One region of the Bacillus sp. UNCCL81 genome, then DNA from elsewhere that is predicted to be linked to it. Evidence: riboswitches for the same ligand, from Rfam matches in the RefSeq annotation. Region 1 holds a riboswitch; each other region holds the start of a gene.
What was found. Region 1 has a riboswitch for S-adenosylmethionine ahead of BM319_RS04060 (bifunctional homocysteine S-methyltransferase/methylenetetrahydrofolate reductase). Riboswitches for the same ligand answer to the same signal wherever they lie in the genome.
Positions count from the first base shown of each region.

Region 2: linked by a shared signal. The riboswitch ahead of BM319_RS06205 (LLM class flavin-dependent oxidoreductase) and the one ahead of BM319_RS04060 (bifunctional homocysteine S-methyltransferase/methylenetetrahydrofolate reductase) in region 1 are both predicted to bind S-adenosylmethionine.
Region 3: linked by a shared signal. The riboswitch ahead of mmuP (S-methylmethionine permease) and the one ahead of BM319_RS04060 (bifunctional homocysteine S-methyltransferase/methylenetetrahydrofolate reductase) in region 1 are both predicted to bind S-adenosylmethionine.
Region 4: linked by a shared signal. The riboswitch ahead of BM319_RS05935 (2,3-diketo-5-methylthiopentyl-1-phosphate enolase) and the one ahead of BM319_RS04060 (bifunctional homocysteine S-methyltransferase/methylenetetrahydrofolate reductase) in region 1 are both predicted to bind S-adenosylmethionine.

Region 1 is NZ_FOMF01000002.1:824,983-830,789, reverse strand. Features, by position in the region: gene BM319_RS04065 (terpene cyclase/mutase family protein) at 1-702, shown strand, start outside; SAM riboswitch class I at 816-919, shown strand; gene BM319_RS04060 (bifunctional homocysteine S-methyltransferase/methylenetetrahydrofolate reductase) at 1,001-2,827, shown strand; gene metH (methionine synthase) at 2,824-5,807, shown strand, end outside.
Region 2 is NZ_FOMF01000003.1:55,226-61,032, reverse strand. Features, by position in the region: gene BM319_RS06215 (histidine phosphatase family protein) at 1-85, opposite strand, end outside; gene BM319_RS06210 (ATP-grasp domain-containing protein) at 332-1,285, opposite strand; gene BM319_RS06205 (LLM class flavin-dependent oxidoreductase) at 1,301-2,350, opposite strand; SAM riboswitch class I at 2,511-2,617, opposite strand; gene BM319_RS06200 (Ger(x)C family spore germination protein) at 2,762-3,853, opposite strand; gene BM319_RS06195 (GerAB/ArcD/ProY family transporter) at 3,850-4,941, opposite strand; gene BM319_RS06190 (spore germination protein) at 4,942-5,807, opposite strand, start outside.
Region 3 is NZ_FOMF01000007.1:108,941-114,747, reverse strand. Features, by position in the region: gene mmuM (homocysteine S-methyltransferase) at 10-966, opposite strand; gene mmuP (S-methylmethionine permease) at 941-2,350, opposite strand; SAM riboswitch class I at 2,433-2,536, opposite strand; gene BM319_RS16200 (DoxX family protein) at 3,013-3,387, shown strand; gene BM319_RS16195 (DUF2935 domain-containing protein) at 3,732-4,550, shown strand; gene BM319_RS16190 (pentapeptide repeat-containing protein) at 5,168-5,641, opposite strand.
Region 4 is NZ_FOMF01000002.1:1,189,151-1,194,957, reverse strand. Features, by position in the region: gene yjeM (glutamate/gamma-aminobutyrate family transporter YjeM) at 1-357, opposite strand, end outside; gene BM319_RS05955 (DUF421 domain-containing protein) at 559-1,257, shown strand; gene mtnD (acireductone dioxygenase) at 1,306-1,818, opposite strand; gene BM319_RS05945 (methylthioribulose 1-phosphate dehydratase) at 1,835-2,461, opposite strand; gene BM319_RS05940 (2-hydroxy-3-keto-5-methylthiopentenyl-1-phosphate phosphatase) at 2,458-3,111, opposite strand; gene BM319_RS05935 (2,3-diketo-5-methylthiopentyl-1-phosphate enolase) at 3,118-4,338, opposite strand; SAM riboswitch class I at 4,403-4,506, opposite strand; gene BM319_RS05930 (pyridoxal phosphate-dependent aminotransferase) at 4,564-5,748, opposite strand.

The DNA of each region.
Region 1 (5,807 bases):
TTACATGAAAGTTGGTTAAGGGGTGTTCATTTTTTACTTGGACTTCAAAATGACGATGGTGGTTGGGGAGCTTTCGAAAAAAATGTAACAAATAAATGGTTAACATTATTACCAATTGAAAATGCAAAAGGTGCAATTATCGATCCTTCAACTGCAGATTTAACTGGACGTATTTTAGAATTTATTGGAAATTATACGACGGTTTCAAACGATGATCCGATTGTGAAAAAGACGGTTAATTGGCTTTTAAAAAACCAAAAATCAAATGGTAGTTGGTATGGTAGATGGGGTATTTGTTATATTTATGGAACTTGGGCAGCGATTACTGGCTTAAGAGCCGTTGGAATTCCTAAAAATCATGAGGTGATTAAAAAAGCTGAAAAATGGTTAGTTAGTATTCAAAATGAAGACGGAGGTTGGGGAGAATCGGGTCTTTCAGCTGTTAAAAATAAATATATTTCTTTAAAATATAGTACACCTAGCCAAACAGCATGGGCAGTTGATACTTTACTTTCAATTCGTAATAAGGAAGATGAAGTAATTAGAAAAGGGATTAAATTTTTAACTACTCAAAGTGAATTGACTAATAAAGCATTAACTTATCCAACTGGATTAGGTTTACCTGGTCAGTTTTATATTCACTATCATAGCTATAATGAAATTTATCCGCTATTAGCACTAGCACACTTTAAAAATAGTTAAATAATACTATTATGTAAACAAAATATATTTATTTTTGGAAATCTTTCCATAAATGTCTTTTCTTAATCATATAAATATAGTAAACTGTTTTTATATTAAATATAACTAAATAATCCTTATCGAGAGTGGTGGAGGGACTGGCCCTTTGAAACCCGGCAACTTTAGCGAAAGCTAAAAAGTGCTAAATCCAGCATGTTTAAAACATGAGAGATAAGGCGTAATCTGTACTTAAACGTCATTCTCTCATTTTTTTTGAGGGAATGGCGTTTTTTATTTTATCTAAATGGGAAGTGATTGAATGGGTTTATTAGAAAAGTTAAAAGATGGAATTGTTTTAGGTGACGGTGCAATGGGAACGCTTTTGTATTCTGGCGGACTTCACAGCTGTTTTGAAGAACTTAATATTACAGAGCGTGATCGAATCATTCATATACATGAACAATATATAGATGCTGGCGCAGAAGTGATTCAAACTAATTCGTACGGTGCTAATGCTGGAAAACTGAGACAATATGGATTAGAAAAGCTGGTTAAGCAAATTAATCAAATGGCTGTTAGAAATGCTAGAGCGGCTTCAAAAAGAAGAGCATTAGTAATTGGCGGTATAGGTGGAATGAAATATGTAGGTTCTACTTTTACGACAGCTTTAGAACGTGAAATGATGTTGCTTGAGCAAGCTTCAGCTTTACTAGAAGAAGGCGTAGATGGGATCATGCTTGAAACATTTTATGATGAAAATGAATTATATGATGCTGTAAATCTATTAAGAGGAAGAACGGATTTACCGATCATTGCACAAGTAACACTACAAGAAATTGGTGTCATGCAAAGTGGTCAATATATCGAAAAAATTCTTCCTAATTTAATCGATTTGGGTGCAGATGTTGTTGGAATCAATTGTCATCTAGGACCACTTCATATGTTGGAGTCATTAAATACTGTCTCATTACCAACGAATGGTTACTTATCGGCATTTCCTAATTCGGGATTACCACTATACAATGAGGGAAAATACGTATACAAATCGAATCCAGAATATTTTGAAGATATGGCAAAACCATTTATTGAACAAGGTGTAAGACTTATCGGTGGATGCTGTGGTACAACACCAGCACATATCGCTGCTTTACGAAGTAAGATTGATACTTTACAGCCTGTTACAAAAAAAGATGTAAAAAACAGAACAATAAAAATTACAATCCCTAAGCAAGAAGAACAAAAGAATGAAACATTAGCAGAAAAGGCAAAAAAGAGAACGACGATTATAGCAGAGCTAGATCCACCAAAAACATTACAAACAAGAAAGTTTTTTGAAGGAGCGAAAGCATTACATAGCGCAGGGGCTGATGCAATTACGCTAGCAGATAATCCATTAGCTTCACCTAGAATTTCGAATGTGGCGATGGCATCACTTCTTCAAAGATTGGATGTACCAGTTTTGACGCATTTAACTTGTAGAGATCGTAATATGATTGGACTTCAATCTCATTTAATGGGACTTTCAACTTTAGGTTTAAATGAAGTTCTTGCAATAACAGGTGATCCAGCAAGAGTAGGCGATTTTCCAGGTGCAACTTCAGTATATGATGTAGCATCACTTGAACTTATTCGAATGATTAAGGAAATGAACGATGGAAGGTTATATTCTGGTAAAAGTTTAGGAACTGGAACGAGATTTTCTGTCGCTGCTGCTTTTAACCCGAATGTTCGAAAGTTTGATGCCGCAATTAAAAGGCTTGAGAAAAAGGTTGAGGCGGGAGCGGATTACTTTTTAACTCAGCCAATTTATGATTTTGAAACGATTGATAGGTTATATGAATCAACTCGTCATATTAAACAGCCAATTTTTATTGGGATTATGCCACTAGTTAGTAAGAAAAATGCTGATTTTATCCATTATGAAGTTCCAGGAATTACATTATCCGATGAGGTAAGAAACAGAATTTCATCAGTTGAACCTGAGAGAGCAGTTGATGAAGGTAAAAAAATTGCAAAAGAGCTTATTGATTATGTAAAGGATAAATTTAACGGCATTTATTTTATCACTCCATTTTTGAAGTATGAAATTACAGAGGACTTAATTCAATTTACTAAAAGCAGCAATAAAGAGGAGATTCAACTATGAAAACATTAGACGTAGCATTAAAAGAAAAAATATTACTTCTTGATGGAGCAATGGGAACGATGATCCAGCAAAGAGATTTAACAGCAGATGACTTTGGTGGAGAAGAATATGAAGGTTGTAATGAATATTTAGTTGTTACAAGACCAGATGTTATACAAGAAATTCATGAGGAATATATATTTGCTGGGTCTGACATTATCGAAACGAATACATTCGGAGCAACAAATATTGTTTTATCGGATTATAATTTACAGCATTTAGATATTGAACTAAATGAAATTGCAGCAAGTATTGCAAAGCAAGCTGTTGTGGCATCCGGTAAAGATGTATATGTTGCAGGTGCGATGGGGCCAACGACAAAAGCAATTAGTGTAACAGGTGGTGTGACTTTTGATGAATTAATTACTGCTTATAATCGACAAGCAACTGGATTAATAAATGGTGGTGTAGATGTTTTATTAGTTGAAACTTGTCAAGATATGAGAAATGTTAAAGCTGCTTGTATTGGGATTAGTAATGCATTTAACGAATTAAATAAAAAATTACCAGTTATGATTTCCGGGACGATTGAACCAATGGGGACAACATTAGCAGGTCAAACAATTGATGCTTTTTATTTAGCCATTGAACATATTTCTCCTATTTCAATTGGATTAAACTGTGCAACAGGACCTGAGTTTATGAGAGATCATGTTCGTTCATTGTCAGAACTATCTGAGACTTTTGTTTCATGTTATCCAAATGCTGGTTTACCAGATGAAGATGGACATTATCATGAGTCACCAGAATCTTTAGCACACAAAGTACGCGATTTTGCTGAACAAGGTTGGATTAATATTATCGGTGGTTGTTGTGGAACAACTCCTGAACATATTAGGGCAATGAAAGATGCGGTAAATGGAATAACTCCTCGTCAACCTAAAAAAAGAGAGGATCATGCTGTTAGTGGTTTAGAATCACTTCGATATGACGATAGTATGAGACCACTTTTCGTCGGCGAAAGAACAAACGTTATTGGATCACGTAAATTTAAAAATTTAATTGCAGACGGAAAATTTGAAGAAGCTTCAGAGATTGCTAGAGCTCAGGTGAAAAAAGGTGCCCATGTCATCGACGTCTGTATGGCAGATCCAGATCGTGATGAAGTTGAAGATATGGAAAATTTCATTAAGCAATTAGTTAACAAAGTAAAAGTACCCATCATGATTGATTCAACTGATGAAAACGTAATTGAATTAGCACTAACTTATATTCAAGGTAAAGCGATTATTAATTCGATTAATCTTGAAGATGGGGAAGAGCGATTTGAGAAGATTTTACCTTTCATTCATAAATATGGTGCTGCAGTTGTAGTTGGTACGATTGATGAAGATGGAATGGCTGTATCAGCAGAAAGAAAATTGGAAATTGCAAAAAGAAGTTATCAACTATTAACTGAAAAATATAAAATTCGTGCGACAGATATCATATTTGATCCACTTGTTTTCCCTGTTGGAACAGGTGATACGCAATATATCGGTTCTGCAAAAGCGACAGTTGATGGAATTAAATTAATTAAAGATGAATTTCCAGAGTGTTTAACGATTTTAGGTTTAAGTAATATTTCATTCGGATTACCAAATGCTGGTCGAGAAGTGTTAAATGCCGTTTTCTTATATCATTCTACAAAGGCTGGTCTTGATTATGCGATTGTAAATACTGAGAAACTAGAACGATTCGCTTCAATTCCTACTGAAGAACGTGAACTTGCTGAGAATTTATTATTCCATACGTCTCAAGAAACATTAGATAAATTTGTTGAGCATTTTAGAAATTCAGTAAAGAAAGAAGAAAAACCGAAAGAACAGCTTCCAATTGAAGAAAGATTAGCGGCGTGTGTAATTGAAGGTTCAAAGCAAGGATTAATAGAGGATCTTCAAGCTTGTCTCGACCGTGGTGACATACCGTTAAATATTATTAATGGTCCACTAATGACTGGGATGGATGAAGTTGGAAGACTTTTCAATAATAATGAGCTAATCGTAGCTGAAGTATTACAAAGTGCAGAAGTAATGAAAGCATCTGTAAACTTCTTAGAGCAATTTATGGAGAAAACGGAAAGCTCTAGAAAAGGGAAGGTTATTTTAGCTACAGTTAAAGGTGATGTTCATGATATCGGAAAGAACCTAGTTGATATTATCTTGACGAATAACGGATTTGATGTTGTCAATTTAGGTATTAATATTCGTCCAGATGATTTAATTACAAAGATTCGTGAAAACAAACCAGACATTATTGGATTATCAGGCTTATTAGTAAAGTCAGCTCAACAAATGGTTATTACTGCTGGGGACTTAAAAAGTGCAGGGATTGACACACCAATATTAGTAGGTGGGGCTGCATTAACTAGAAAATTTACTGAAAACCGTATTCAGCCAATTTACGATGGATTAGTTGTTTACTCAAATGACGCGATGACTGGTTTAGACTTAGCAAATAAAATTGTTAATCCTAATGAATTAAAAGCATTAGAAGAAAAGAAAAAGGCAATTAAAAAAATAGACAATGTTATTGAATTACCTGTTCCTGAAATTAATACAACAAGATCAGCAATACAGAAGTCAGATTGCTTAGTTCCTTCATCATTAAGTAAAACAGTCATAAAAAATATTCCGGTAGCTCAAGTGGCACCATTTATTAATTATCAAATGCTTATAGGTCATCACTTAGGTGTTAAAGGTAAATGGGAAAATCAAGAGCGTGGCCAAGAGTTATATGAGTTAGTGCAAGAATTCTTAAAAGATGGAAATGAATATTTTGACTGCCAAGTAATCTATCAATTTTTCCCTGCTCAAAGTGATGGCAATGATGTCATTATCTATGACTCTGAAACGAAAAAACCGATTGAACGTTTTCAATTTCCGAGACAAAGAAAAGAACCAAATCTTTGTATCAGCGACTTTTTAAATCCTGTTGGTGAAGAGATGGATTATGTTGGATT
Region 2 (5,807 bases), on a different contig from region 1:
AAGGTGAATCACACCAACCTTGAATTTTCCTTCTTTTATTAAATAATGTTTGTCCATGTCTCATTAAATAAAAAGTCTTTTTCATTTGTATCCCCCTTTTGAATCTTAAAAGCCTATTTTAAAAATCAAGTGGTACGAGTCATTAGACCTTTTTTGCCTCAAAATTTAATAACAACTTACAATCTTATATTATCAATATATTATTTTTAATCGTTAGCATATTCCTCTCAAATAATTGCCTATTACTCTTAGTTCTAGAAAATTTTAACAAACTGACCACAAAAAAAGCCCAAACCTTTGTTACATATAGGCTTGAGCTTTTCTAAATAAATTATTTTGCTGTAGTAGTGTATTTTTCTTCCAAAGACTTCTTTAAAAATGATGCTAATTCAAGCATTCCGAATTTTCCAGCTTTTTCTTCTGCATCTGAGTTATAGTTCGTATTTGTATTGATATCGTAAGTAAAAATTGTGCCTTCAGCATTTCTAATAAATTCGATTCCGGCAACTTGAACATTATTTTTAACTAGAACTTCTTTATATTTATTTATTATTTCGTCCTCAAAGCCTTCAATGATTTGGAACTTAGGCTTCTCTTCTACTTCTTCTCCTACTGGGCAGAATAAATCACCAATTTGGCATGCATCAGCTGGGCAAAGTTCAAAGCCTTCCGAAGTATCAACTTTAACAGCATATACAAAGTTTCCTCCTACAAATTCACAACGAGTGATGTAGCTTTCAGGTGATTGGATGTATTCTTGAATAAGGGTAATGCCATCGACTGGTTCTTCGAATGTAGGCCCTTCTACATAAGCTTTTAAAGCTTCAATACTATGGAAAAGCTGAACACCTAAGCCTTTACCTGCACGATTATGTTTTGTAATAAATGACTGTCCATCAAAGCTATTAGCTGCCTTAATAATGTTTTCTTTTCCAACCGCTGCAATCGTTTTTGGAGTCTTAACACCATACTTTTCTAGCTCTAAGTATTGTAAAACCTTACTAACTTCTAGCTTTAGGGCATTCGTACCATTTAAAACCGTACGGCCATGTGCTTCAAGCCAAGCTAAGACTTGCCCAGTAAATTCTGCTGCAAAACGATGATCACGTGTATGAGAAGAAGCACTCATTCGACTATAGAAAATCCCTTCTGGTGGTACGGTTGATAAATCAACAGTACCTTCGTCTAAATGCCATTCTTCAAATGGAACACCAAGCTCCTCTAATCTTTTTGTTAAATGGATTGTCCATTCACTATTTTCATGTATTACATATACTTTGCTCATTTTTATGTCCCCATTCTAGTTTTTTATTAAACTACGTTTTTTTTCTACTAATGGCATAACTTGCTTTGAAAAGCGTTCCATTTCCTCTAATTGAGGTGAAAATTGTAATAATAATAAGTCTAAGCCAGCTTCTTCATATTGTAAAATTCGATCTGCAATTTGCTCTGGTGTCCCTACTAGATTTGCTCTAAGACCACGATTTGAAACTGAGTAATCTTGTAATTGTATTTGTTGCTCTAATTGTGATTTAGTCGTGAAGTCTTTAAAGCCCGCATAACCGCTAGAATCTTTCACAGTCGTAATTTTTTCTAACTCAGCTAAAGCCTCTTCTTCTGTATCTCTACAAATAACATAAGCAGCCATACCGAAAGAACTTAAAGGTGCATTGCCAGTTTGTTCACGGCGTACTTTCATATCTGTTACTTTCTGATTAATTTCTTCAACTGTTCCACCGTGCATCACATAAGCGTCACATTTTTCAACAATTGTTTGCTTACCTTTTTCACTTTCACCACCTGCATAAAGAATCGGGTTTGGTCTTTGCACAGGTTTTGGAGCAAGTTTCGTATCTTTTAAGTCGTAAAATTTTCCTGAATAATTGAACGTTTCTTCTGTCCATAAGCCTTTTAGGACATCAATAAACTCCTCTGTACGGGCATAGCGTTCATCATGTTCTGTAAAAATACCGCCATATTGACGAGCTTCTTCTGCCCACCATGCAGAAACGACGTTTAGCGTAAAACGGCCGTTACTGATTTGATCGATATTAGCAGCCATTTTTGCTGTTACTGCAGGATTATGAAAACCTGGACGAATCGCGGTCATAATTTCGATTTTTTCCGTTACTGCAGCAAGTGCCGCTGCTGTAGACCAAGCTTCAAGGGAATCATGTTCTGGACCTTTAATATCGTTTAAATATAATTCAGCAATTAAAGTAGTCGAATATCCCCATCTTTCAGCTGATTGAATGACCTCTTTAGCATATTCAAATGTTGGTGGCATGCTTTCGTCATCCACATTACGTAACCATCCTCCAAAAATCGGTAACCAAAAACCATATTTCATTTCTATTCTCTCCTTTATCCTCAAAATTATCTAGTTTTCGCATCAGTTAAGTTGGATTTATATATAGTGGAATTCAGTTTTGTTTAACCTTCCGCGTAAATAAATAAAAAATAAAAAAGCCTCTTTCATTCAGAAAGAGGCATCGGAAACAATTGTTTTCGACTTATCTATCAGAATGTTTTCATTCTGCAGGAAGTGGCACCGTTCCTAAATAAGGAGGTTGCCGGACGTCATAGGGCCTGATCCCTCGGTCACTCTCGATAAGTTTGAATTATGTAATTTCTTTAACTGAATCATAAATCCTAGTAAACAGATTGTCAATAAGGGAATTTAAACATTTTTTGAGATAGCGCTTTCATTTTTATTAGAAAAAATAAAATTTTATAATTTTTTATTGCCATTAAACCGAAGTTAATACATAGTACCAGTTCCCTTTAGTATCACTTCTGATTTTACTCGAAGTTCAAGTTTTGGATAAATTTCTTCCCACTTATCTATTACTTTTTTTGTCACTCCGTATTTTGCTTGATAGTTTAACCCAAGTCCAAGTGGATCAACATTTAATTCCTGTAGACGTTCTAGAAATTTTTTTGTTCTTGAGCTCATAATGATTGATGCTATCTTCTCATACTCTTTCAATTCTCTATCTTGATGTAATGTCTTTTTAGATTCCTCAATGAATCCTTTTACCTTTATATGAACGTCTACATATGGTTTTTTATTTTTAGGCATAACAATTTTCATGTCAATTTTCGTATTTCCAGCACTTACGAAAAACTGATTCTTTCCTTTTCCAACATTAATTAATGTTGTTTTTTTGGGATTTAAAAGTTCATTAAGTAATCTTGTTTCGTCGCGATTTAATACTGCTTTAAATTTTGTTCCTTTAAAAACTGCGGAAGTATTAATTTTAAAGGTACTATCGAACGGTTCAATAATAGGTAAATATGGATCTATACCGTTTTCTGTCAATCGCATATAATAATCATTAAGTATCTCTGACATTACATATGGTGACCTATTTGATTCTTCATTAAAAGCTAACACAAGAGCGTTACCCGCTAATCTCTCTGATTTAACCCTCCATGATAAAGCTTCTTTTGCAGAAGGTTCTCCTACAGCTACATAAGCAACACCTTGAATATCTGGCCGTTTAATAAACCACTTCATCAAATCAATTTGGTTTTCAACTAGTAGATCTTTATCAATAACGATTACCCTACATTGAGCAAAATCTAATTTTTTATCTACTAAAGATTGGATTATTCTAATGGCCTCAGAAACTGAAGTTGATTTTTGAGAAATAATTTGAAAATTAGACCTTCCCGCTCCAATTTGTGCTGTAGGGATGGCTAATTTCACTGACACTAGGTAGATGCCATTTTCATCTGTATGATCAATTCCTATCCCTACGACAAAAAAACGTTTATCAACATCGAGTAATTGGCAACCAGACATAAAACTTAATTCCATAATTAACAACAACGTTAATATACGTTTCATGCTCTTTGCCTCCGAGATAAGAAAAAAATTAACACTACTAATATGACTTCAGCAGGAAAACGGATATTTTGCCATATTTTAATCAGATCAAAAAATTCTCTTTCGTTCGTAAATGTCTGCAGTGTCAACGTAACGGCTCCAAAAAATAGTAAAGTCATATATCCATAAAATTTCCTTTTTTTAGCAGGTTTTAAATTATAATTAAAAAACATTCCTTCAAATAGTTTTAAACCAACATGCCATGTTAGTATACCAAATAACAGTGACATCAAAAGGAATATATAAACCATCAAATATAGCACTCTTTCGATAAACCCATATTCCATTCTTAGAGAATCAGTTATGAAGATCCAAGGAAACACTACATCATTAATCCCTTTAATACCTAAAAAAGCAATTGGAACGAAAAATGTAAAACTAATTACAACGAATCCGATTAAAGGTAAAATCCACAGAAATTTAACAACCTTTTTCGTATCAAGATAACGATTAAGGATAGCTAGATTTATATAGCCTGTAAAAAAATAAGTAGCAGCAGAAATAGAACTATAGTTAGGCATTTGCCAAAAATAATGGAGTATTCTTTTAATATGGACGAAATAAAAATAATTGCTTGCTATAGCTTTATAAACGATAAAAAAAACAACTGGAGTAGCTACAAGTACCATTATTTCAATAACGTTGAGGATTGATTTTGTATAACAATTTGCTCCATAAATAACAATAACTAGAAAAAAAGCTAAAACGTATCCCATATTTAACTCCGTATTTAAATACAGTACAGTAATATATGTGAAAGAAATTAAAACAAATGCCCCTGCAGCCAACCACATTACGCCTAAAAATGCTAAGTAAATGTTTTTAACAAGTTTAGGTAGTCTATTGTTAAAAATTTCGGGCAATCCTTTATTAGGAAATTTACTTATTCCGATCGTAAACAAATAAATAAATATTCCACCAATCAAAACACTTAACACCATAGATATAAGAGACCCATTAAAACGCTCGCCAATTAAAATCATGGGTACATTGATAATGATATTTAACATCATTGTTAGCAGTACAGTATAGTAAAAGTGACGGGTCAACTAGCTTTGCCCCCCCTTTGGGTTCTCAGTTATCGTTTCAATTTTATCGGAAGATCCCCATTCAATCGCTAAAAAAGGAGTCCCAAAGCTTCGCTTATTAGCAAAATAACAGATAAGTACAAGCATACCTCCAACTAGTCCGACCAACCCAAAAAGAGTTGCTAATATAATCAGTGGGTATCTAATACATCGAATTGCGAAACTCATTGCACTGATTGGGACCGTAAAATTAGAAATGGCAACAAATGCAATAATAATAATCATGATGGAACTTACAAGTTGTGCTTGTTGTGCAGCTTGACCAAGAATAAGTCCACCAACAGTCGTAGCAGTTGGGCCAATTACTCGTGGTAGTCTAATACTAGCTTCAACTAACATTTCAACAGCTAACATCATAAAAAGCACTTCAAAAAATGATGGATAAGGAACTCCTGCCCTACTACCTGCAATCGTCAAAGTAAGTTGGGACCTTAATATTTCCGGGTTATACGAGGTAATTGCAATATAAAAAGCTGGTAACACCAATGTTATAATAAGGGCAATATATCTTATTGATTGCAAAAGTTTTTTTATCCAGAATGAATGATATAAGTCATCCATTGAAGATATAAAATCAAAAAATACAGTAGGCGTACTCAAAGCAAATGGCGTTCCATCCATAACAATAGCAACTTTACCTTGGGCAAGATTTAAAACAGTTCGATCAGGTCTTTCTGTTATCATCATTGTAGGAAATAAATGAATCTTTTTATCAGAAAGTTTCCTTTCTAATTGACCAACTGCTTGTATTACATCCACCTTTACCCTCTTAAGACGACTTTTTACTTCATCAATTACCTTTTGATCTGCATAATTAGAATCAAAAA
Region 3 (5,807 bases), on a different contig from region 1:
TTTATGCAATTAGAAAACCTCTGAATGGCGCCATTTTTTCGATATATCCTTAATTTGTTGAGGTGTCGTTCTGCAGCATCCACCTATTAAACGTGCACCTAATTGGTACCATTCTTCAGATTGTATACCCAAGGTGCCACACTGTTCATGCCCATGCCATGTTTTTGTTTCCGGGTTATAAGTTTCACCAGAGTTGGGATAAACAAGAATTGGCTTTTTCGTATTTTCTCTCAATTCCTGGATGGCACCAGTTACAACAGTTACTGGTGCACAATTGATGCCTATTGCCACAATTTGCTCACTTTTTTCAAAAACTCTTGCACACTCAGCAAGCTTCGTACCTTCACTAATCTCTTTTTCATTTTTTAAAGAAAAGGATAGCCACGCATATGTTTCTGGGAACTCACGCAATAATCTATCTAAAACTATTGCTTCATGCAATGAAGGGATTGTTTCGAATGCTAATAGATCTGCACCAGCTTCAATCAAAGCTGATATTCTAGAACGATGAAAGTCTTCTAATGTTTTATCTGATACACCATAGTTGCCTATATACTCTGAGCCATCCGCAAGGTAAGCACCATACGGTCCAACTGACGCAGCAACCAATGGCTTAGGCCTATTCTTTTGCTTGTTCTCCTTCCAAAAATCATCTCTTGCTCTTCTTGCAAGTAGCACAGTTTTCCTGATTAACTCCAAAGCTTCCTGTTCTTGTATTCCACGTGCGGAAAAACCATTAATAGTAGCTTGATAGCTTGCTGTTATGGCACAGTCTGCTCCTGCACGAAAATAGTCTGAATGAACTCGGTAAATTAGTTCGGGATTTTCTAATAACACGCGTGCCGACCAAAGGGGATCGTCCAAATTACATCCATGTGCCTCCAATTCTGTAGCTAATGCTCCGTCAAGAATCATTATGGAATATTCTGATAAAATAGCTTCAATTGGATTGATTTTGTTCGACATAATTTACGCCCCTGTTCTTAAGATATTTTGATAGATAATAACTTCCATAGCAAAGCAAAATAAACGGTATGCCGCAATATAACGCAATTCTCTGTGTTGGATCAAATGCAATTCCAATACATGAAGCCAGGCAAAGGATAAAAGAAGAAATTGGTACCAATGGATATAATGGTGTACGATAGATCAAATCCTTTTCAGAATTTCCTTCTTTTAAAAATTGTCTGCGAAATAAGAACTGTGAAACACTAATACTCATCCAAACAACAACCACGGCTAAACCAGAAATTGAAACTAGTGCGATATAGACAGTATCTGGAGCTATAATACTAGAGAGCAACGCCAAACCTCCACCCACCATTGAGAAAATAACAGCATTGATTGGAACACCCTTCTTTGTCATTTTTCCAAAAATCGGTGATATTGTATTCTTATTTGCAAGTGACCAAAGCATTCTAGAAGAGGCATAAAGACCTGAGTTTGCCGCAGAAAGAATGGCTGTTAGGATAACAAAATTCATTATGTCGGCTGAATAGGGCACCCCAATTCGTTCTAGAACAGCAACAAAGGGGCTTTTTAATATCCCTGCATCCGACATAGGTAATAAAGCAGATAAAACAATAATTGTTCCTATAAAAAAGATAATCAATCTCCACAGGGTAGTACGAATGGCCTTCGGTATCGTTTTTTCCGGGTTGGCTGTTTCACCGGCTGCAATGCCTATTAATTCTGTTCCTGAAAAAGCAAAATTAACCGCAAGCATGGTCATTATAATGGCTGTAGCACCATTAGGAAATAAACCTGCACTTGTTAAATTAGAAAAAAATGGGGCTGTTTTTGAATGAGTCATTGGAAGAAACCCGAGCATTGCCGCTACTCCTAAAATAATAAAGATCACAATTGCTATAACCTTTATCGATGAAAACCAAAATTCAGTTTCAGCGAAAAACTTAACCGTAAGGACGTTTAATACAAAGATCATAATGGCAAAAAGAGCACTCCATACCCAAACATTAATCGATGGAAACCAACGCTCCATAAGTAATCCTGCGGCTGTAAATTCAGAACCTAAAGCAACAGTCCAAGTTAACCAGTATAACCAGGCTATTGTATATCCTGTACCCGGTCCAATGTATTTAGCTGCATAACTATGAAATGCGCCCGTTTCAGGCATATGTACGGAAAGCTCCCCTAAACATAACATGACTAGATAAACCACTAGCGCACCAATCAGATAGGATAGAATTGTACCAAATGGACCAGCTTGTTGAATCGTGTAACCCGAACTTAAGAATAAGCCAGTTCCAATAACCCCTCCAAGTGATAGCATGACTAAATGACGCGCTTGCATTTTCCTTTGAAATTCTTGCCTATCGATGTTTTCCATTTTTAATCTCCTTTTGATACTATCCAGAGAAAACAAAAACGCACTCTAAAAAAGAGTGCGCTACTGACAAATAAAATGAGTGGTCTTATCTATCAGGAGTTTCACCCGCTGGAATTAGCACAGTATCTTAATAGACCTGTTGCTGAGGTATCATAGGGCCAGTCCCTCCACCTCTCTGGATAAGAAATATATATTTTTAATAACAATATCAATTCACTTAAAAAGTGTCAAGATATTTCAGTATTTTCAAAAAAATACTTGCTGTAAAATGCTTTAATATGACTCGCTATACCAAAAAACAAATACTTGTGGTACAGAATATGTTTTTTTAACTAAATATCCACTATTCTATATAAGAATTGAATACATGATGGTTTTAACCAAATTTCACGATTTATATTGAGAGATATTTAAAATTCATTTATTTAAATTCAAAGTCATTTTTATGGATTTATCTTTAAACAATCTGCCATTTAAGTCGAGTAAGAAAATCAACAATCTACTTTAACAAAAAGAAAGATAAGAAAACTAATTAAGAAACCTCTACCCCTTATTACTGATTTTAATAAACAATCTAATCCAAATTTTAGATTGAATAGTTACTTTTGTAGTAATATGTGCTTTTTTCAATTGCATATATATTAGTAAAGGGGTGATAAAAAATGGATATTTTATCAATTATCTTGCAAATTTTATTAGCTCTTATGTTTTTAATTGCTGGGTTGGCTAAACTTTTTGGTTCAAAAACGAGTGTTGAAAGTTTTAATCACTTGAAATTAGCACAATGGTTCAGAGTAATTACTGGATTAGTAGAATTGGTTGGAGCAGTTGGATTGATTATTGGATTTTGGGAAGAAAGTTGGGTTCCAGCGAGTGGTTTGTTATTAGGAGTTGTGGCAATTGGTGGAATAATATCACATATCCGTGTGAAGGATTCGTTTAAACAAACTTTTACAATATTATTATTAGGTATTATTGCGTTTGTACTTTTATGGATTAATTATTCTGATCTCTCAAGTTTCCCAGGGTTTAATTAATTTGCAATCTATTCATACAGGGATTAATAAGGCGACGACAGAATAACGATTACAGTATTTAAATCAATCTTATATGTAAAAAGGAGCGATTTTAATATTGTATGATATCGTAATTATCTGCGCCGGACTGGCGGAAGCAAGTGCTGCTTTATTTGCAGCAAAAGCTGGTGAAAAAGTTCTAGTTTTCAAATAAATATTTTAGCATTACTTCTATTGAGGTAATGCTTTTTTATATTTTTTTAGTAATCTAATAGCTAATCTACTTAAGAAAGATGTATCAGTAATAATTCATTTTTTCATCAATATATTAGAAAGTGAAATGAATTATGTTAGGAGGGGTCCGATTGTCGGATGCATTTATAGCACGTTCTTTAGATGAGATTATGTTTTGGTCAAGGATTATGAAAGAGCATTCACTATTTCTTAAATTAGGCTTTAATTGTGATGATACTGAGTTAATACAAGAAGCAGATCAATTTTATCAAGTTTTTGAAGCAATAGGAAATAAAGCCCAATCATTTTCGCTTCAAACGGATCCTCAGCAAATTAAACAGTTTAATAGTGAGGTTCATCAAGCTGCTTCGATGATTTGGGCCTATAAGCGGAAAATCCTTAACTTACTCCTTACTTGTAAAATAACTGGAAATAACTTTCCTTTATTAGTTGATCATACTAGTAGGGAAGCGGCTTATTTTGCAAATCGGTTGACTGAATTAAATAATGGTCAACTCCAACCGCTACCTGCTGCAATTATTCAGGAAAATGTTTTCTTTTTAAGAATTATGGCAGACCATGCAAAATTTATCGGACATTTATTAGATCCATCAGAAAGAAAACTAGTAGATCAAGCGAGGGAATTTAGCCATGATTTTGATCAACTTCTCTACCAAGCCGTAGATTTAGAATCAATGAGACCACAATCGGAAACTGTTCCGATACTTGACCAATTCCTTGATGAAAACCGAGTATCGGTAAAATCACTTAGGGATTTTAAGAAAACAGCTCGCGACCTAATAGAAGCTTGTAGAATTAAAAGTATCATTCATCCACTGCTAGCAGACCATGTATTTAGAGAAGCAGATCGATTTTTGCATATAATTGACGCGTTCGAAGCCCAGTTAACAGGGAATGGAAACAGAAATATTGTACTGGACGATCATTAATAACACAGCAAGTTACCATAGAAACGAAAAAGGAATCTGATTAAGATTCTTTTTTTCAGTGTGTTGAAATATAAAATGGTCAATAGGGAACACGGACATTAAATGAACATTTATTAATGATGAAATTATCATTTTTTGGATGTTCTATTTATGGTTTTAAATGTTAATATGTTTGAGCAATTTTATGATTCTAATAACACTAGTAATGTTTTATCAGTAGTTAAAAATTTTATGAGCTAATTTTTAGAAAAGTATATTCAATTGATTAGTATTTAATGTTCGATATTAATTAACCTACAAACTGATTAATAAACAACTGTTAGGTTACTCTAAGTAAAGGTTATTTGATTAGGATTTATTGCATACTTTTTTTGATGAATAAGTTGATTGGAACGGAGGGGTGCTCGACTCCTATGGGATTAGCGGGAAGGCTAAAGAATCTCGCCCCATGGAAAGCGAGCATCCTGTAATGGAAATCAACATCATCCTACTCCTTTTACGAAAATTTGGTAATTTAATAGACAAGGTTTTTATTCAACAGAGTGGAAAAATAATCTGATTAAAGATTCTTTTTTTATTGCGCGTTGAAATTGACTACATCCTTTTTTATGAAATAATTATTTTCTCTGACTATAACTCTTTAACAAATCTTCAATTAAAATGCCATTAATTTTCAATCCTGTTAAATTGCAATTATTGATTTCGACATGACTTAAATCACAGTCGGTAAACTGACTATTTGTTAAATTGCATTTCTCAAATTTAATAGAATTTGAGTAATCGTCAAGATTTAGATTTTCCGGAATGACAATATTGCGGAAGATTGTTCCAGCTAAATGAACATGATTAATAACTAAGTCTCTTAAATTACCATTTGTTATTTTTGTATTAGATAAATTAACATCTGAAATTCGAGTTCCGAATAAATTTACGTCATTCAATTCGAGGTTTCTCATGTTTGCATTTGTAAATTTTGAATTCGCCAAGCTTACATTATTAAAGTCTAAGTTTTCAGCTCTTACTTCATTAAATGTTGAAAAAGACATATCTGTTTTTTGTAACTCAAATAATGCAGTCTTCCAATTTGACATTTCTTCTCCTCCTAAAGCTTTGATAATTGAATATATTTAACTTTATTCCTGAGAATTCCTTCACTCTTAAACATTTTTAATATCGACAAATAATTGAATCAACTTTTAATTTATAACTTATACTATATTAATATCTTTAATCGTTATGAAATAGTTTGACTTTTCA
Region 4 (5,807 bases), 360 kb from region 1:
GGATTGGGTTTTATCTCTACCAAAAATAAACGTTGATAGCGGAATCCAAACCTTTGAAGAGACACTAACCATATAAATTACATAGGAAGAGAACCACATAAAAGTTCCAATAAAAGCGAATCTAGGCCCAACTGAATCAGCCATCCATGTATAAATTCCACCTTCAGAATGCTTATATGCAGCTCCGAACTCAGCCATCATAAAAGCAAATGGAATAAAAAACGTAATAGCTGAGAGTAAATACCATGGAATTGCGCTATATCCCATTAAATAAAAAGCTGTAGGTATATTTCCAAAGCCATATACAGTTGTAAATACCATTAATATTAAGCCAACAAGTGATAGTTTTTTACTCAAGATCTCACCTCAATAAATTAGTCGATTATAAATGAATAATATTATTTTCTTCAATAATCGGTAATTTATGAGGACATAACAACCGGTCAGGTTTACTAATTTTTTAGAAATAATAAAGAATAGTTTCGTTCTATTTTTCAAACGCTAAGTTGATTAATAAATACTTAAAACGGTTTTTTTGAAAGAGAAAGGATGAACTAAATGAGCTTTAATGAAGTAGTATTAAGAGTTATATGCTCATTTTTTGTTTTATTTATTTTAACGAGATTAATGGGGAAGAAGGAAATTAGTCAATTAGATGTTTTTACATTTATAACAGCCATAACAATAGGGAATATAGCAGCATCAATTACGACATCTAAAACTTTAGATATTGAGGATGGAATCATTGGATTAGTTGGCTGGGCAGTTTTGACGATCGTCATGGGGTATTTAAGTTTAAAATCTAAAACTGCACGTCGGCTGATTCTTGGTGAACCAATTATTTTAATTAGACAAGGAAAAATAATGGAAAATGCATTAAAAAAAGCCAGAATAGATACGGAGCAATTTCAAGGAATGCTTCGTAATGAGAGTATTTATTCGTTGAAAGATGTTGAGTACGCTATATTTGAAATCGATGGCAGTCTGTCCATTATGAAAACAAAAGATGTTAAAACGAAAAAAAATAAAACGTGGAAAAAAACTTTGTTATTTCCAACTTCAACAGCAGTGGTAACTGACGGGGAAGTAAATGAAGACGCATTATCAAATTTAAACTTGGATAAAAAATGGTTAATGGCTCAACTTGAGAGGGTAGGCATAAAATCAGTTTCAGATGTGTTTTTTGTTGAAGTACAAACCGACGGGTCGTTATATATCGACTACCGAGAAGATCATTTTAATGAAGAAGAAAATTAATTGACTCACATCCTAAAGTGGATATGAGTCAATTTAGTTTTTATCAAATTATTCGTAAATTGGCACCCAGCCTTCAGTAGTAACAAACAATCGAACAGCAACTACTTTACGATCCTCTGCTAATGTGAAGTAGTGGCGTACATTTGGTGGTACAGAAATTAAATCTCCAGGATTCAAATTAACATGGAAAAAGCCTTCATTTCCTTCGATAATAAACGTTCCGTGACCGCTAACAATGAAGCGAACTTCGTCATCTGTATGATGATGCTCACGGTTGAAGTTTTTAAGTAATTCATCAAGATTTGGAGTTGCTTCTGAAAGCGTAATAATATCACTTGCTAAATAGCCACGTCTTGATGAAATACTGTCGATTTCAGTTTTAAATGTTTCAAGAATCGCTGCTTTTTCATCATCTGATAGAATAAATTTTTCTTGTAACGAACTTTGTAATTGTTCGATATTCCAATTTTCATAAATAACACCTTGTTCTTCTAAATATGCTTTTACTTCAACATCACTTGTAATATGATAATCTTTTTTTTCTACCCAAATTGTTGCCATTCTTCATTCCTCCAAATTAGTTCTTTATAAATGTATTTTTTTGTATACCTTGTAATGCGTATTGAAAAAGAAACTCATAAGCTTCTAAATGTTTCTTAGCCTCAAATGCCGATTCGGCCCATACTGTTATACCATGATTATGAATTAATACAGCACCATGATCATTCTTAATATGTGGTAGAAATTCATTTGCAAGAGTAGGGATATGCGCATGATTTTTTATAATTGGAATTGTAATTTCTGCATCTTCTTCCCATAGTCCTAATGCTTTTATAATTTCGATACCAGAAAAAGATAACTCATCTTGATATGGAAAATCCTTTGTTATAAAGTTATTTGCTAAAGTGTGTACATGTAGAACGCATTTTGCATTTGTGTGTTGATAAATTAGACGATGCAAAATGGCTTCAGCTGATGGTTTTTTTGATTCATCCCAAACAGATTGGTCAAATTCATTAACGAGTAAAAAATCGTCATAAGTATGTTTTGTTTTATCTTTACCACTAGTTGTAACTAAAAAGTTCAAAGGCTCCTCATTTACTTTAATTGATAAATTTCCACTAGTTCCTAAAAACCAATCTCGATCAGCAAGTACTTTTTTTACTTCACGGATTTCATCATAATGTTTGAAAAAGTCCTTCATACTAGTACCTCCTTCTCTAATGAAGCTCGAATATCATCGAAATTTTCAAAAGGAATGAAAGGTAAAGATAATTCTACACATTTATCTTTTAAGAAATCTCGGGCAAAAATTAAATTTGCTTCTTTTGCAATTTGTAAGTCAGTAATTGAATCGCCAATGACAATGATAAAATCATTTGATTCACTAAATTTTCTTTTAACAGATGGTTTGCACATTCCACAATCATTCGTACAGTTTTCATCACAAGAGTGATCCCAATGAATTTTTACAGTTTGGCCTGTAAAGTCAGTACGATTACATAAAATTTCCGAAGTTGGAAGGTAATCCGCTAATATAGGATGAACGAAAAAATCTAGTCCGCCACTTACAACTTTCAACTCATATTGTTGAGCGCTTACAAATTGAATAAAATCGCTAAAACCATCTCGAATGACAGTACGATCAATTACAAAATCGGTCATTTCTTGTTTTTTCGTTGAAGGAATCGTAGCAAACATTTTCTCTACGCCTTCTCGAATTGATATATTGCCATTTAATACTTCACTTGTTAATTCACTTACTGAAGGTGGAGTGAATTCTTTAATTAAATTAACGATATTGTCACCCTCTGTAATTGTTCCATCAAAATCACAAAAAATCTTTATTGCCATTGTTGTTTACCCCCAAAGTTGTAATGCTTTTTGTAGTGATGTATTTGGAAGTGCGTAGTCTTTTAGCTCAACTCCAGATAATGTTGCTGAAATTGCTTCTCTAAATGCATTACCTCCACCGATTGGTCCATCCGGGTGTCCATGCACACCGCCGCCAGCGTTGATGACTTGCTCAATTCCAAAATCTTGAATTAGTTGAGGTACAAGTCCTGGGTGAATTCCAGCAGATGGTACTGGGAATGTCTCTTTTAGTCCATTTGATACTGTTAAGTTTTCAGCGATTTTTAATGCTGTCTCTTTTTGTAATGCAACTGATCCATATGGAGAAGGGAATAGACTGAAATCTGCACCAGCAATTCGTAAAAGTTTCCCTAGTAATAATCCAGCGTCAATACCATAAATTGGAGAGGAACTAAACGCACCCGATACAGCAGGATGTGCCATAATTGGAATATTAATTGATGGATCTTCTGCCAATCCTTGCAGTACATCAATTCCATACGAGAACACATTTAATAAAAATACATCAGCACCAGCTTCAACAGCCCGTAATGCTTTTTCTTTTAACTCATATGTACGGCCAGTTAAATTCACCGCGTATAAAGTTTTGTGTCCTGTTTTTTCATAAACTTGGTTCAAAATATTTTTTCCGTGTGTGACGCGATCCGTAATAGAGGTAATCGTGTCAAAAAGAATCTCGTCATCTTTAATTAAATCAACGCCACCTAAAGCTTGTTTTTTTAATTCCCCTGAAATGTATTGAATATCTCTGCCGATAATTGATTTGAAAATGCTCATTAATAAAGGACGATCATATACATCCAACTTCTCTCGAATGCCTTTAATACCAAATTTTGGACCTGGGAAAAGAGTTAAAATGTCATCTGTAAAATTTAAATCAATTAGTTTAATTTCACCATCAAGAGATAGCTTACCGAAAACAGTTGTTAAAATAGCTGGTAGATCAGCTGAAAAATTTAAGCTAGGATAATAGATTTCAATAATCCCTTTTGTCGCTTTATAGCCTAAAAAGTTAACTATATTTTCTTCGCATTCTATTTCATGAACTGAAAGTACTTTGCCTTTATGCTTTTGTAATTGAATTTGATCATTTTGAGGTAAATTCGTCCATGAACCAACCGTTAAACCTAGCGCAATTGACTCTGCCTTTTTTTCTAAATGATGATTTTTATCATAAACTTGGTAAGTTGCTATTACTCCACTCATTTCAAAACCTCCAAAAAGTTTTAATCAAACAAAAAACCTCTCCACTAAGGAGAGGTTTACCTACACCTTATCTGTCAGCAAATGCTGCGAGAATTAGCACCGTACTAGTTAACTAGCCGGTTGCCGGGTTTCGTCGGGCTCGGTCCCTCCACCTACTCTGAATAAAGTTATATTTAATTTTGAATTCTTAATCTATTCGCATTATTTCATGAACAATCACAATTGTCAAACATTAAATTTTGAAAATATTTCAATCTCTTTTAATCTAGCAACTGCTTCCTTCAAGCGATCCGTATCTGATAGTAGGCCGACTCTTACATAACCTTCACCATATTCTCCAAATCCATTTCCTGGAGCGACTGCAATATGAGCTTTTTCAAGTAAAAGATCAGCAAATTCCTGTGATGTAAAACCTGATGGAATTTTTAACCATGCAAAAAACGAACCTGCTGGTGCAGTTACTTCCCATCCAATTTCGTGACAACCGCTAATAAATACATTTCTACGCTCTTCATAAAGAGCTAATAGTTGTTTGACACTTTCTTGCGATTCAGTTAGTGCAACAGCGGCAGCTTCTTGAACAGCAGGGAAGATGCTAACGTAAAGATGATCCTGTAATAGATTAATTGCTGAAATAACTTCTTTATTTCCAACTGCAAAACCGATTCTCCAACCAGCCATATTATAAGTTTTAGAAAGGGTATAAATTTCAATCCCGCATTCCTTTGCTCCTGGAGTTTGAAGATAACTTAAAGGTTTTTTGCCGTCAAAACCAAATGCACCGTAAGCAAAATCATGACAAACGGTAATCTGATTATTTTTTGCAAGCTCAACTGTTTCTTTAAAAAATTCATCAGTAGCTATAGCTCCTGTGGGATTATTTGGATAATTGATAAATAATATTTTACTAGCATCCAAAACGTCTTGAGGAATTAACTTATAATCTGGTAAAAATTGATTTTCTTCTAGTAATGGAAGCATGTATGGAACTGTTTTTGATAGAGATATACCAGATAAATAGTCCGGATAGCCTGGGTCTGGCACTAAAATTGTATCTCCCGCATCACATAAACAAAGTGGTAGCTCTACTAATCCAGCTTTTCCACCGAATAAGATGGCTACTTCTTCCTCTGGGTCTAAATCAACATCATACTCTCGTTTATAAAATTCTACAACAGCATTTTTTAGAGAGCTCATTCCTCTAAACGGAGAATAGCGATGAGTTAATGGATTTTCAACAGATTGCTGTAATGCTTTTATAATATGATCAGGTGTTGGTTGATCTGGATTTCCTTGACCAAGATTAATGACATCATGACCATTACTGATTGACTGATTTACTTTTTGGACTAGTGAAGCAAAAAATTGTTTTGGTAAATTGTTTAATAGTTTACTATGATTCAAGTTAATCACTCCAAAAATATAATAAAATTAATTTGAATAGATCGTTTCTTAATCGAATGATTTTC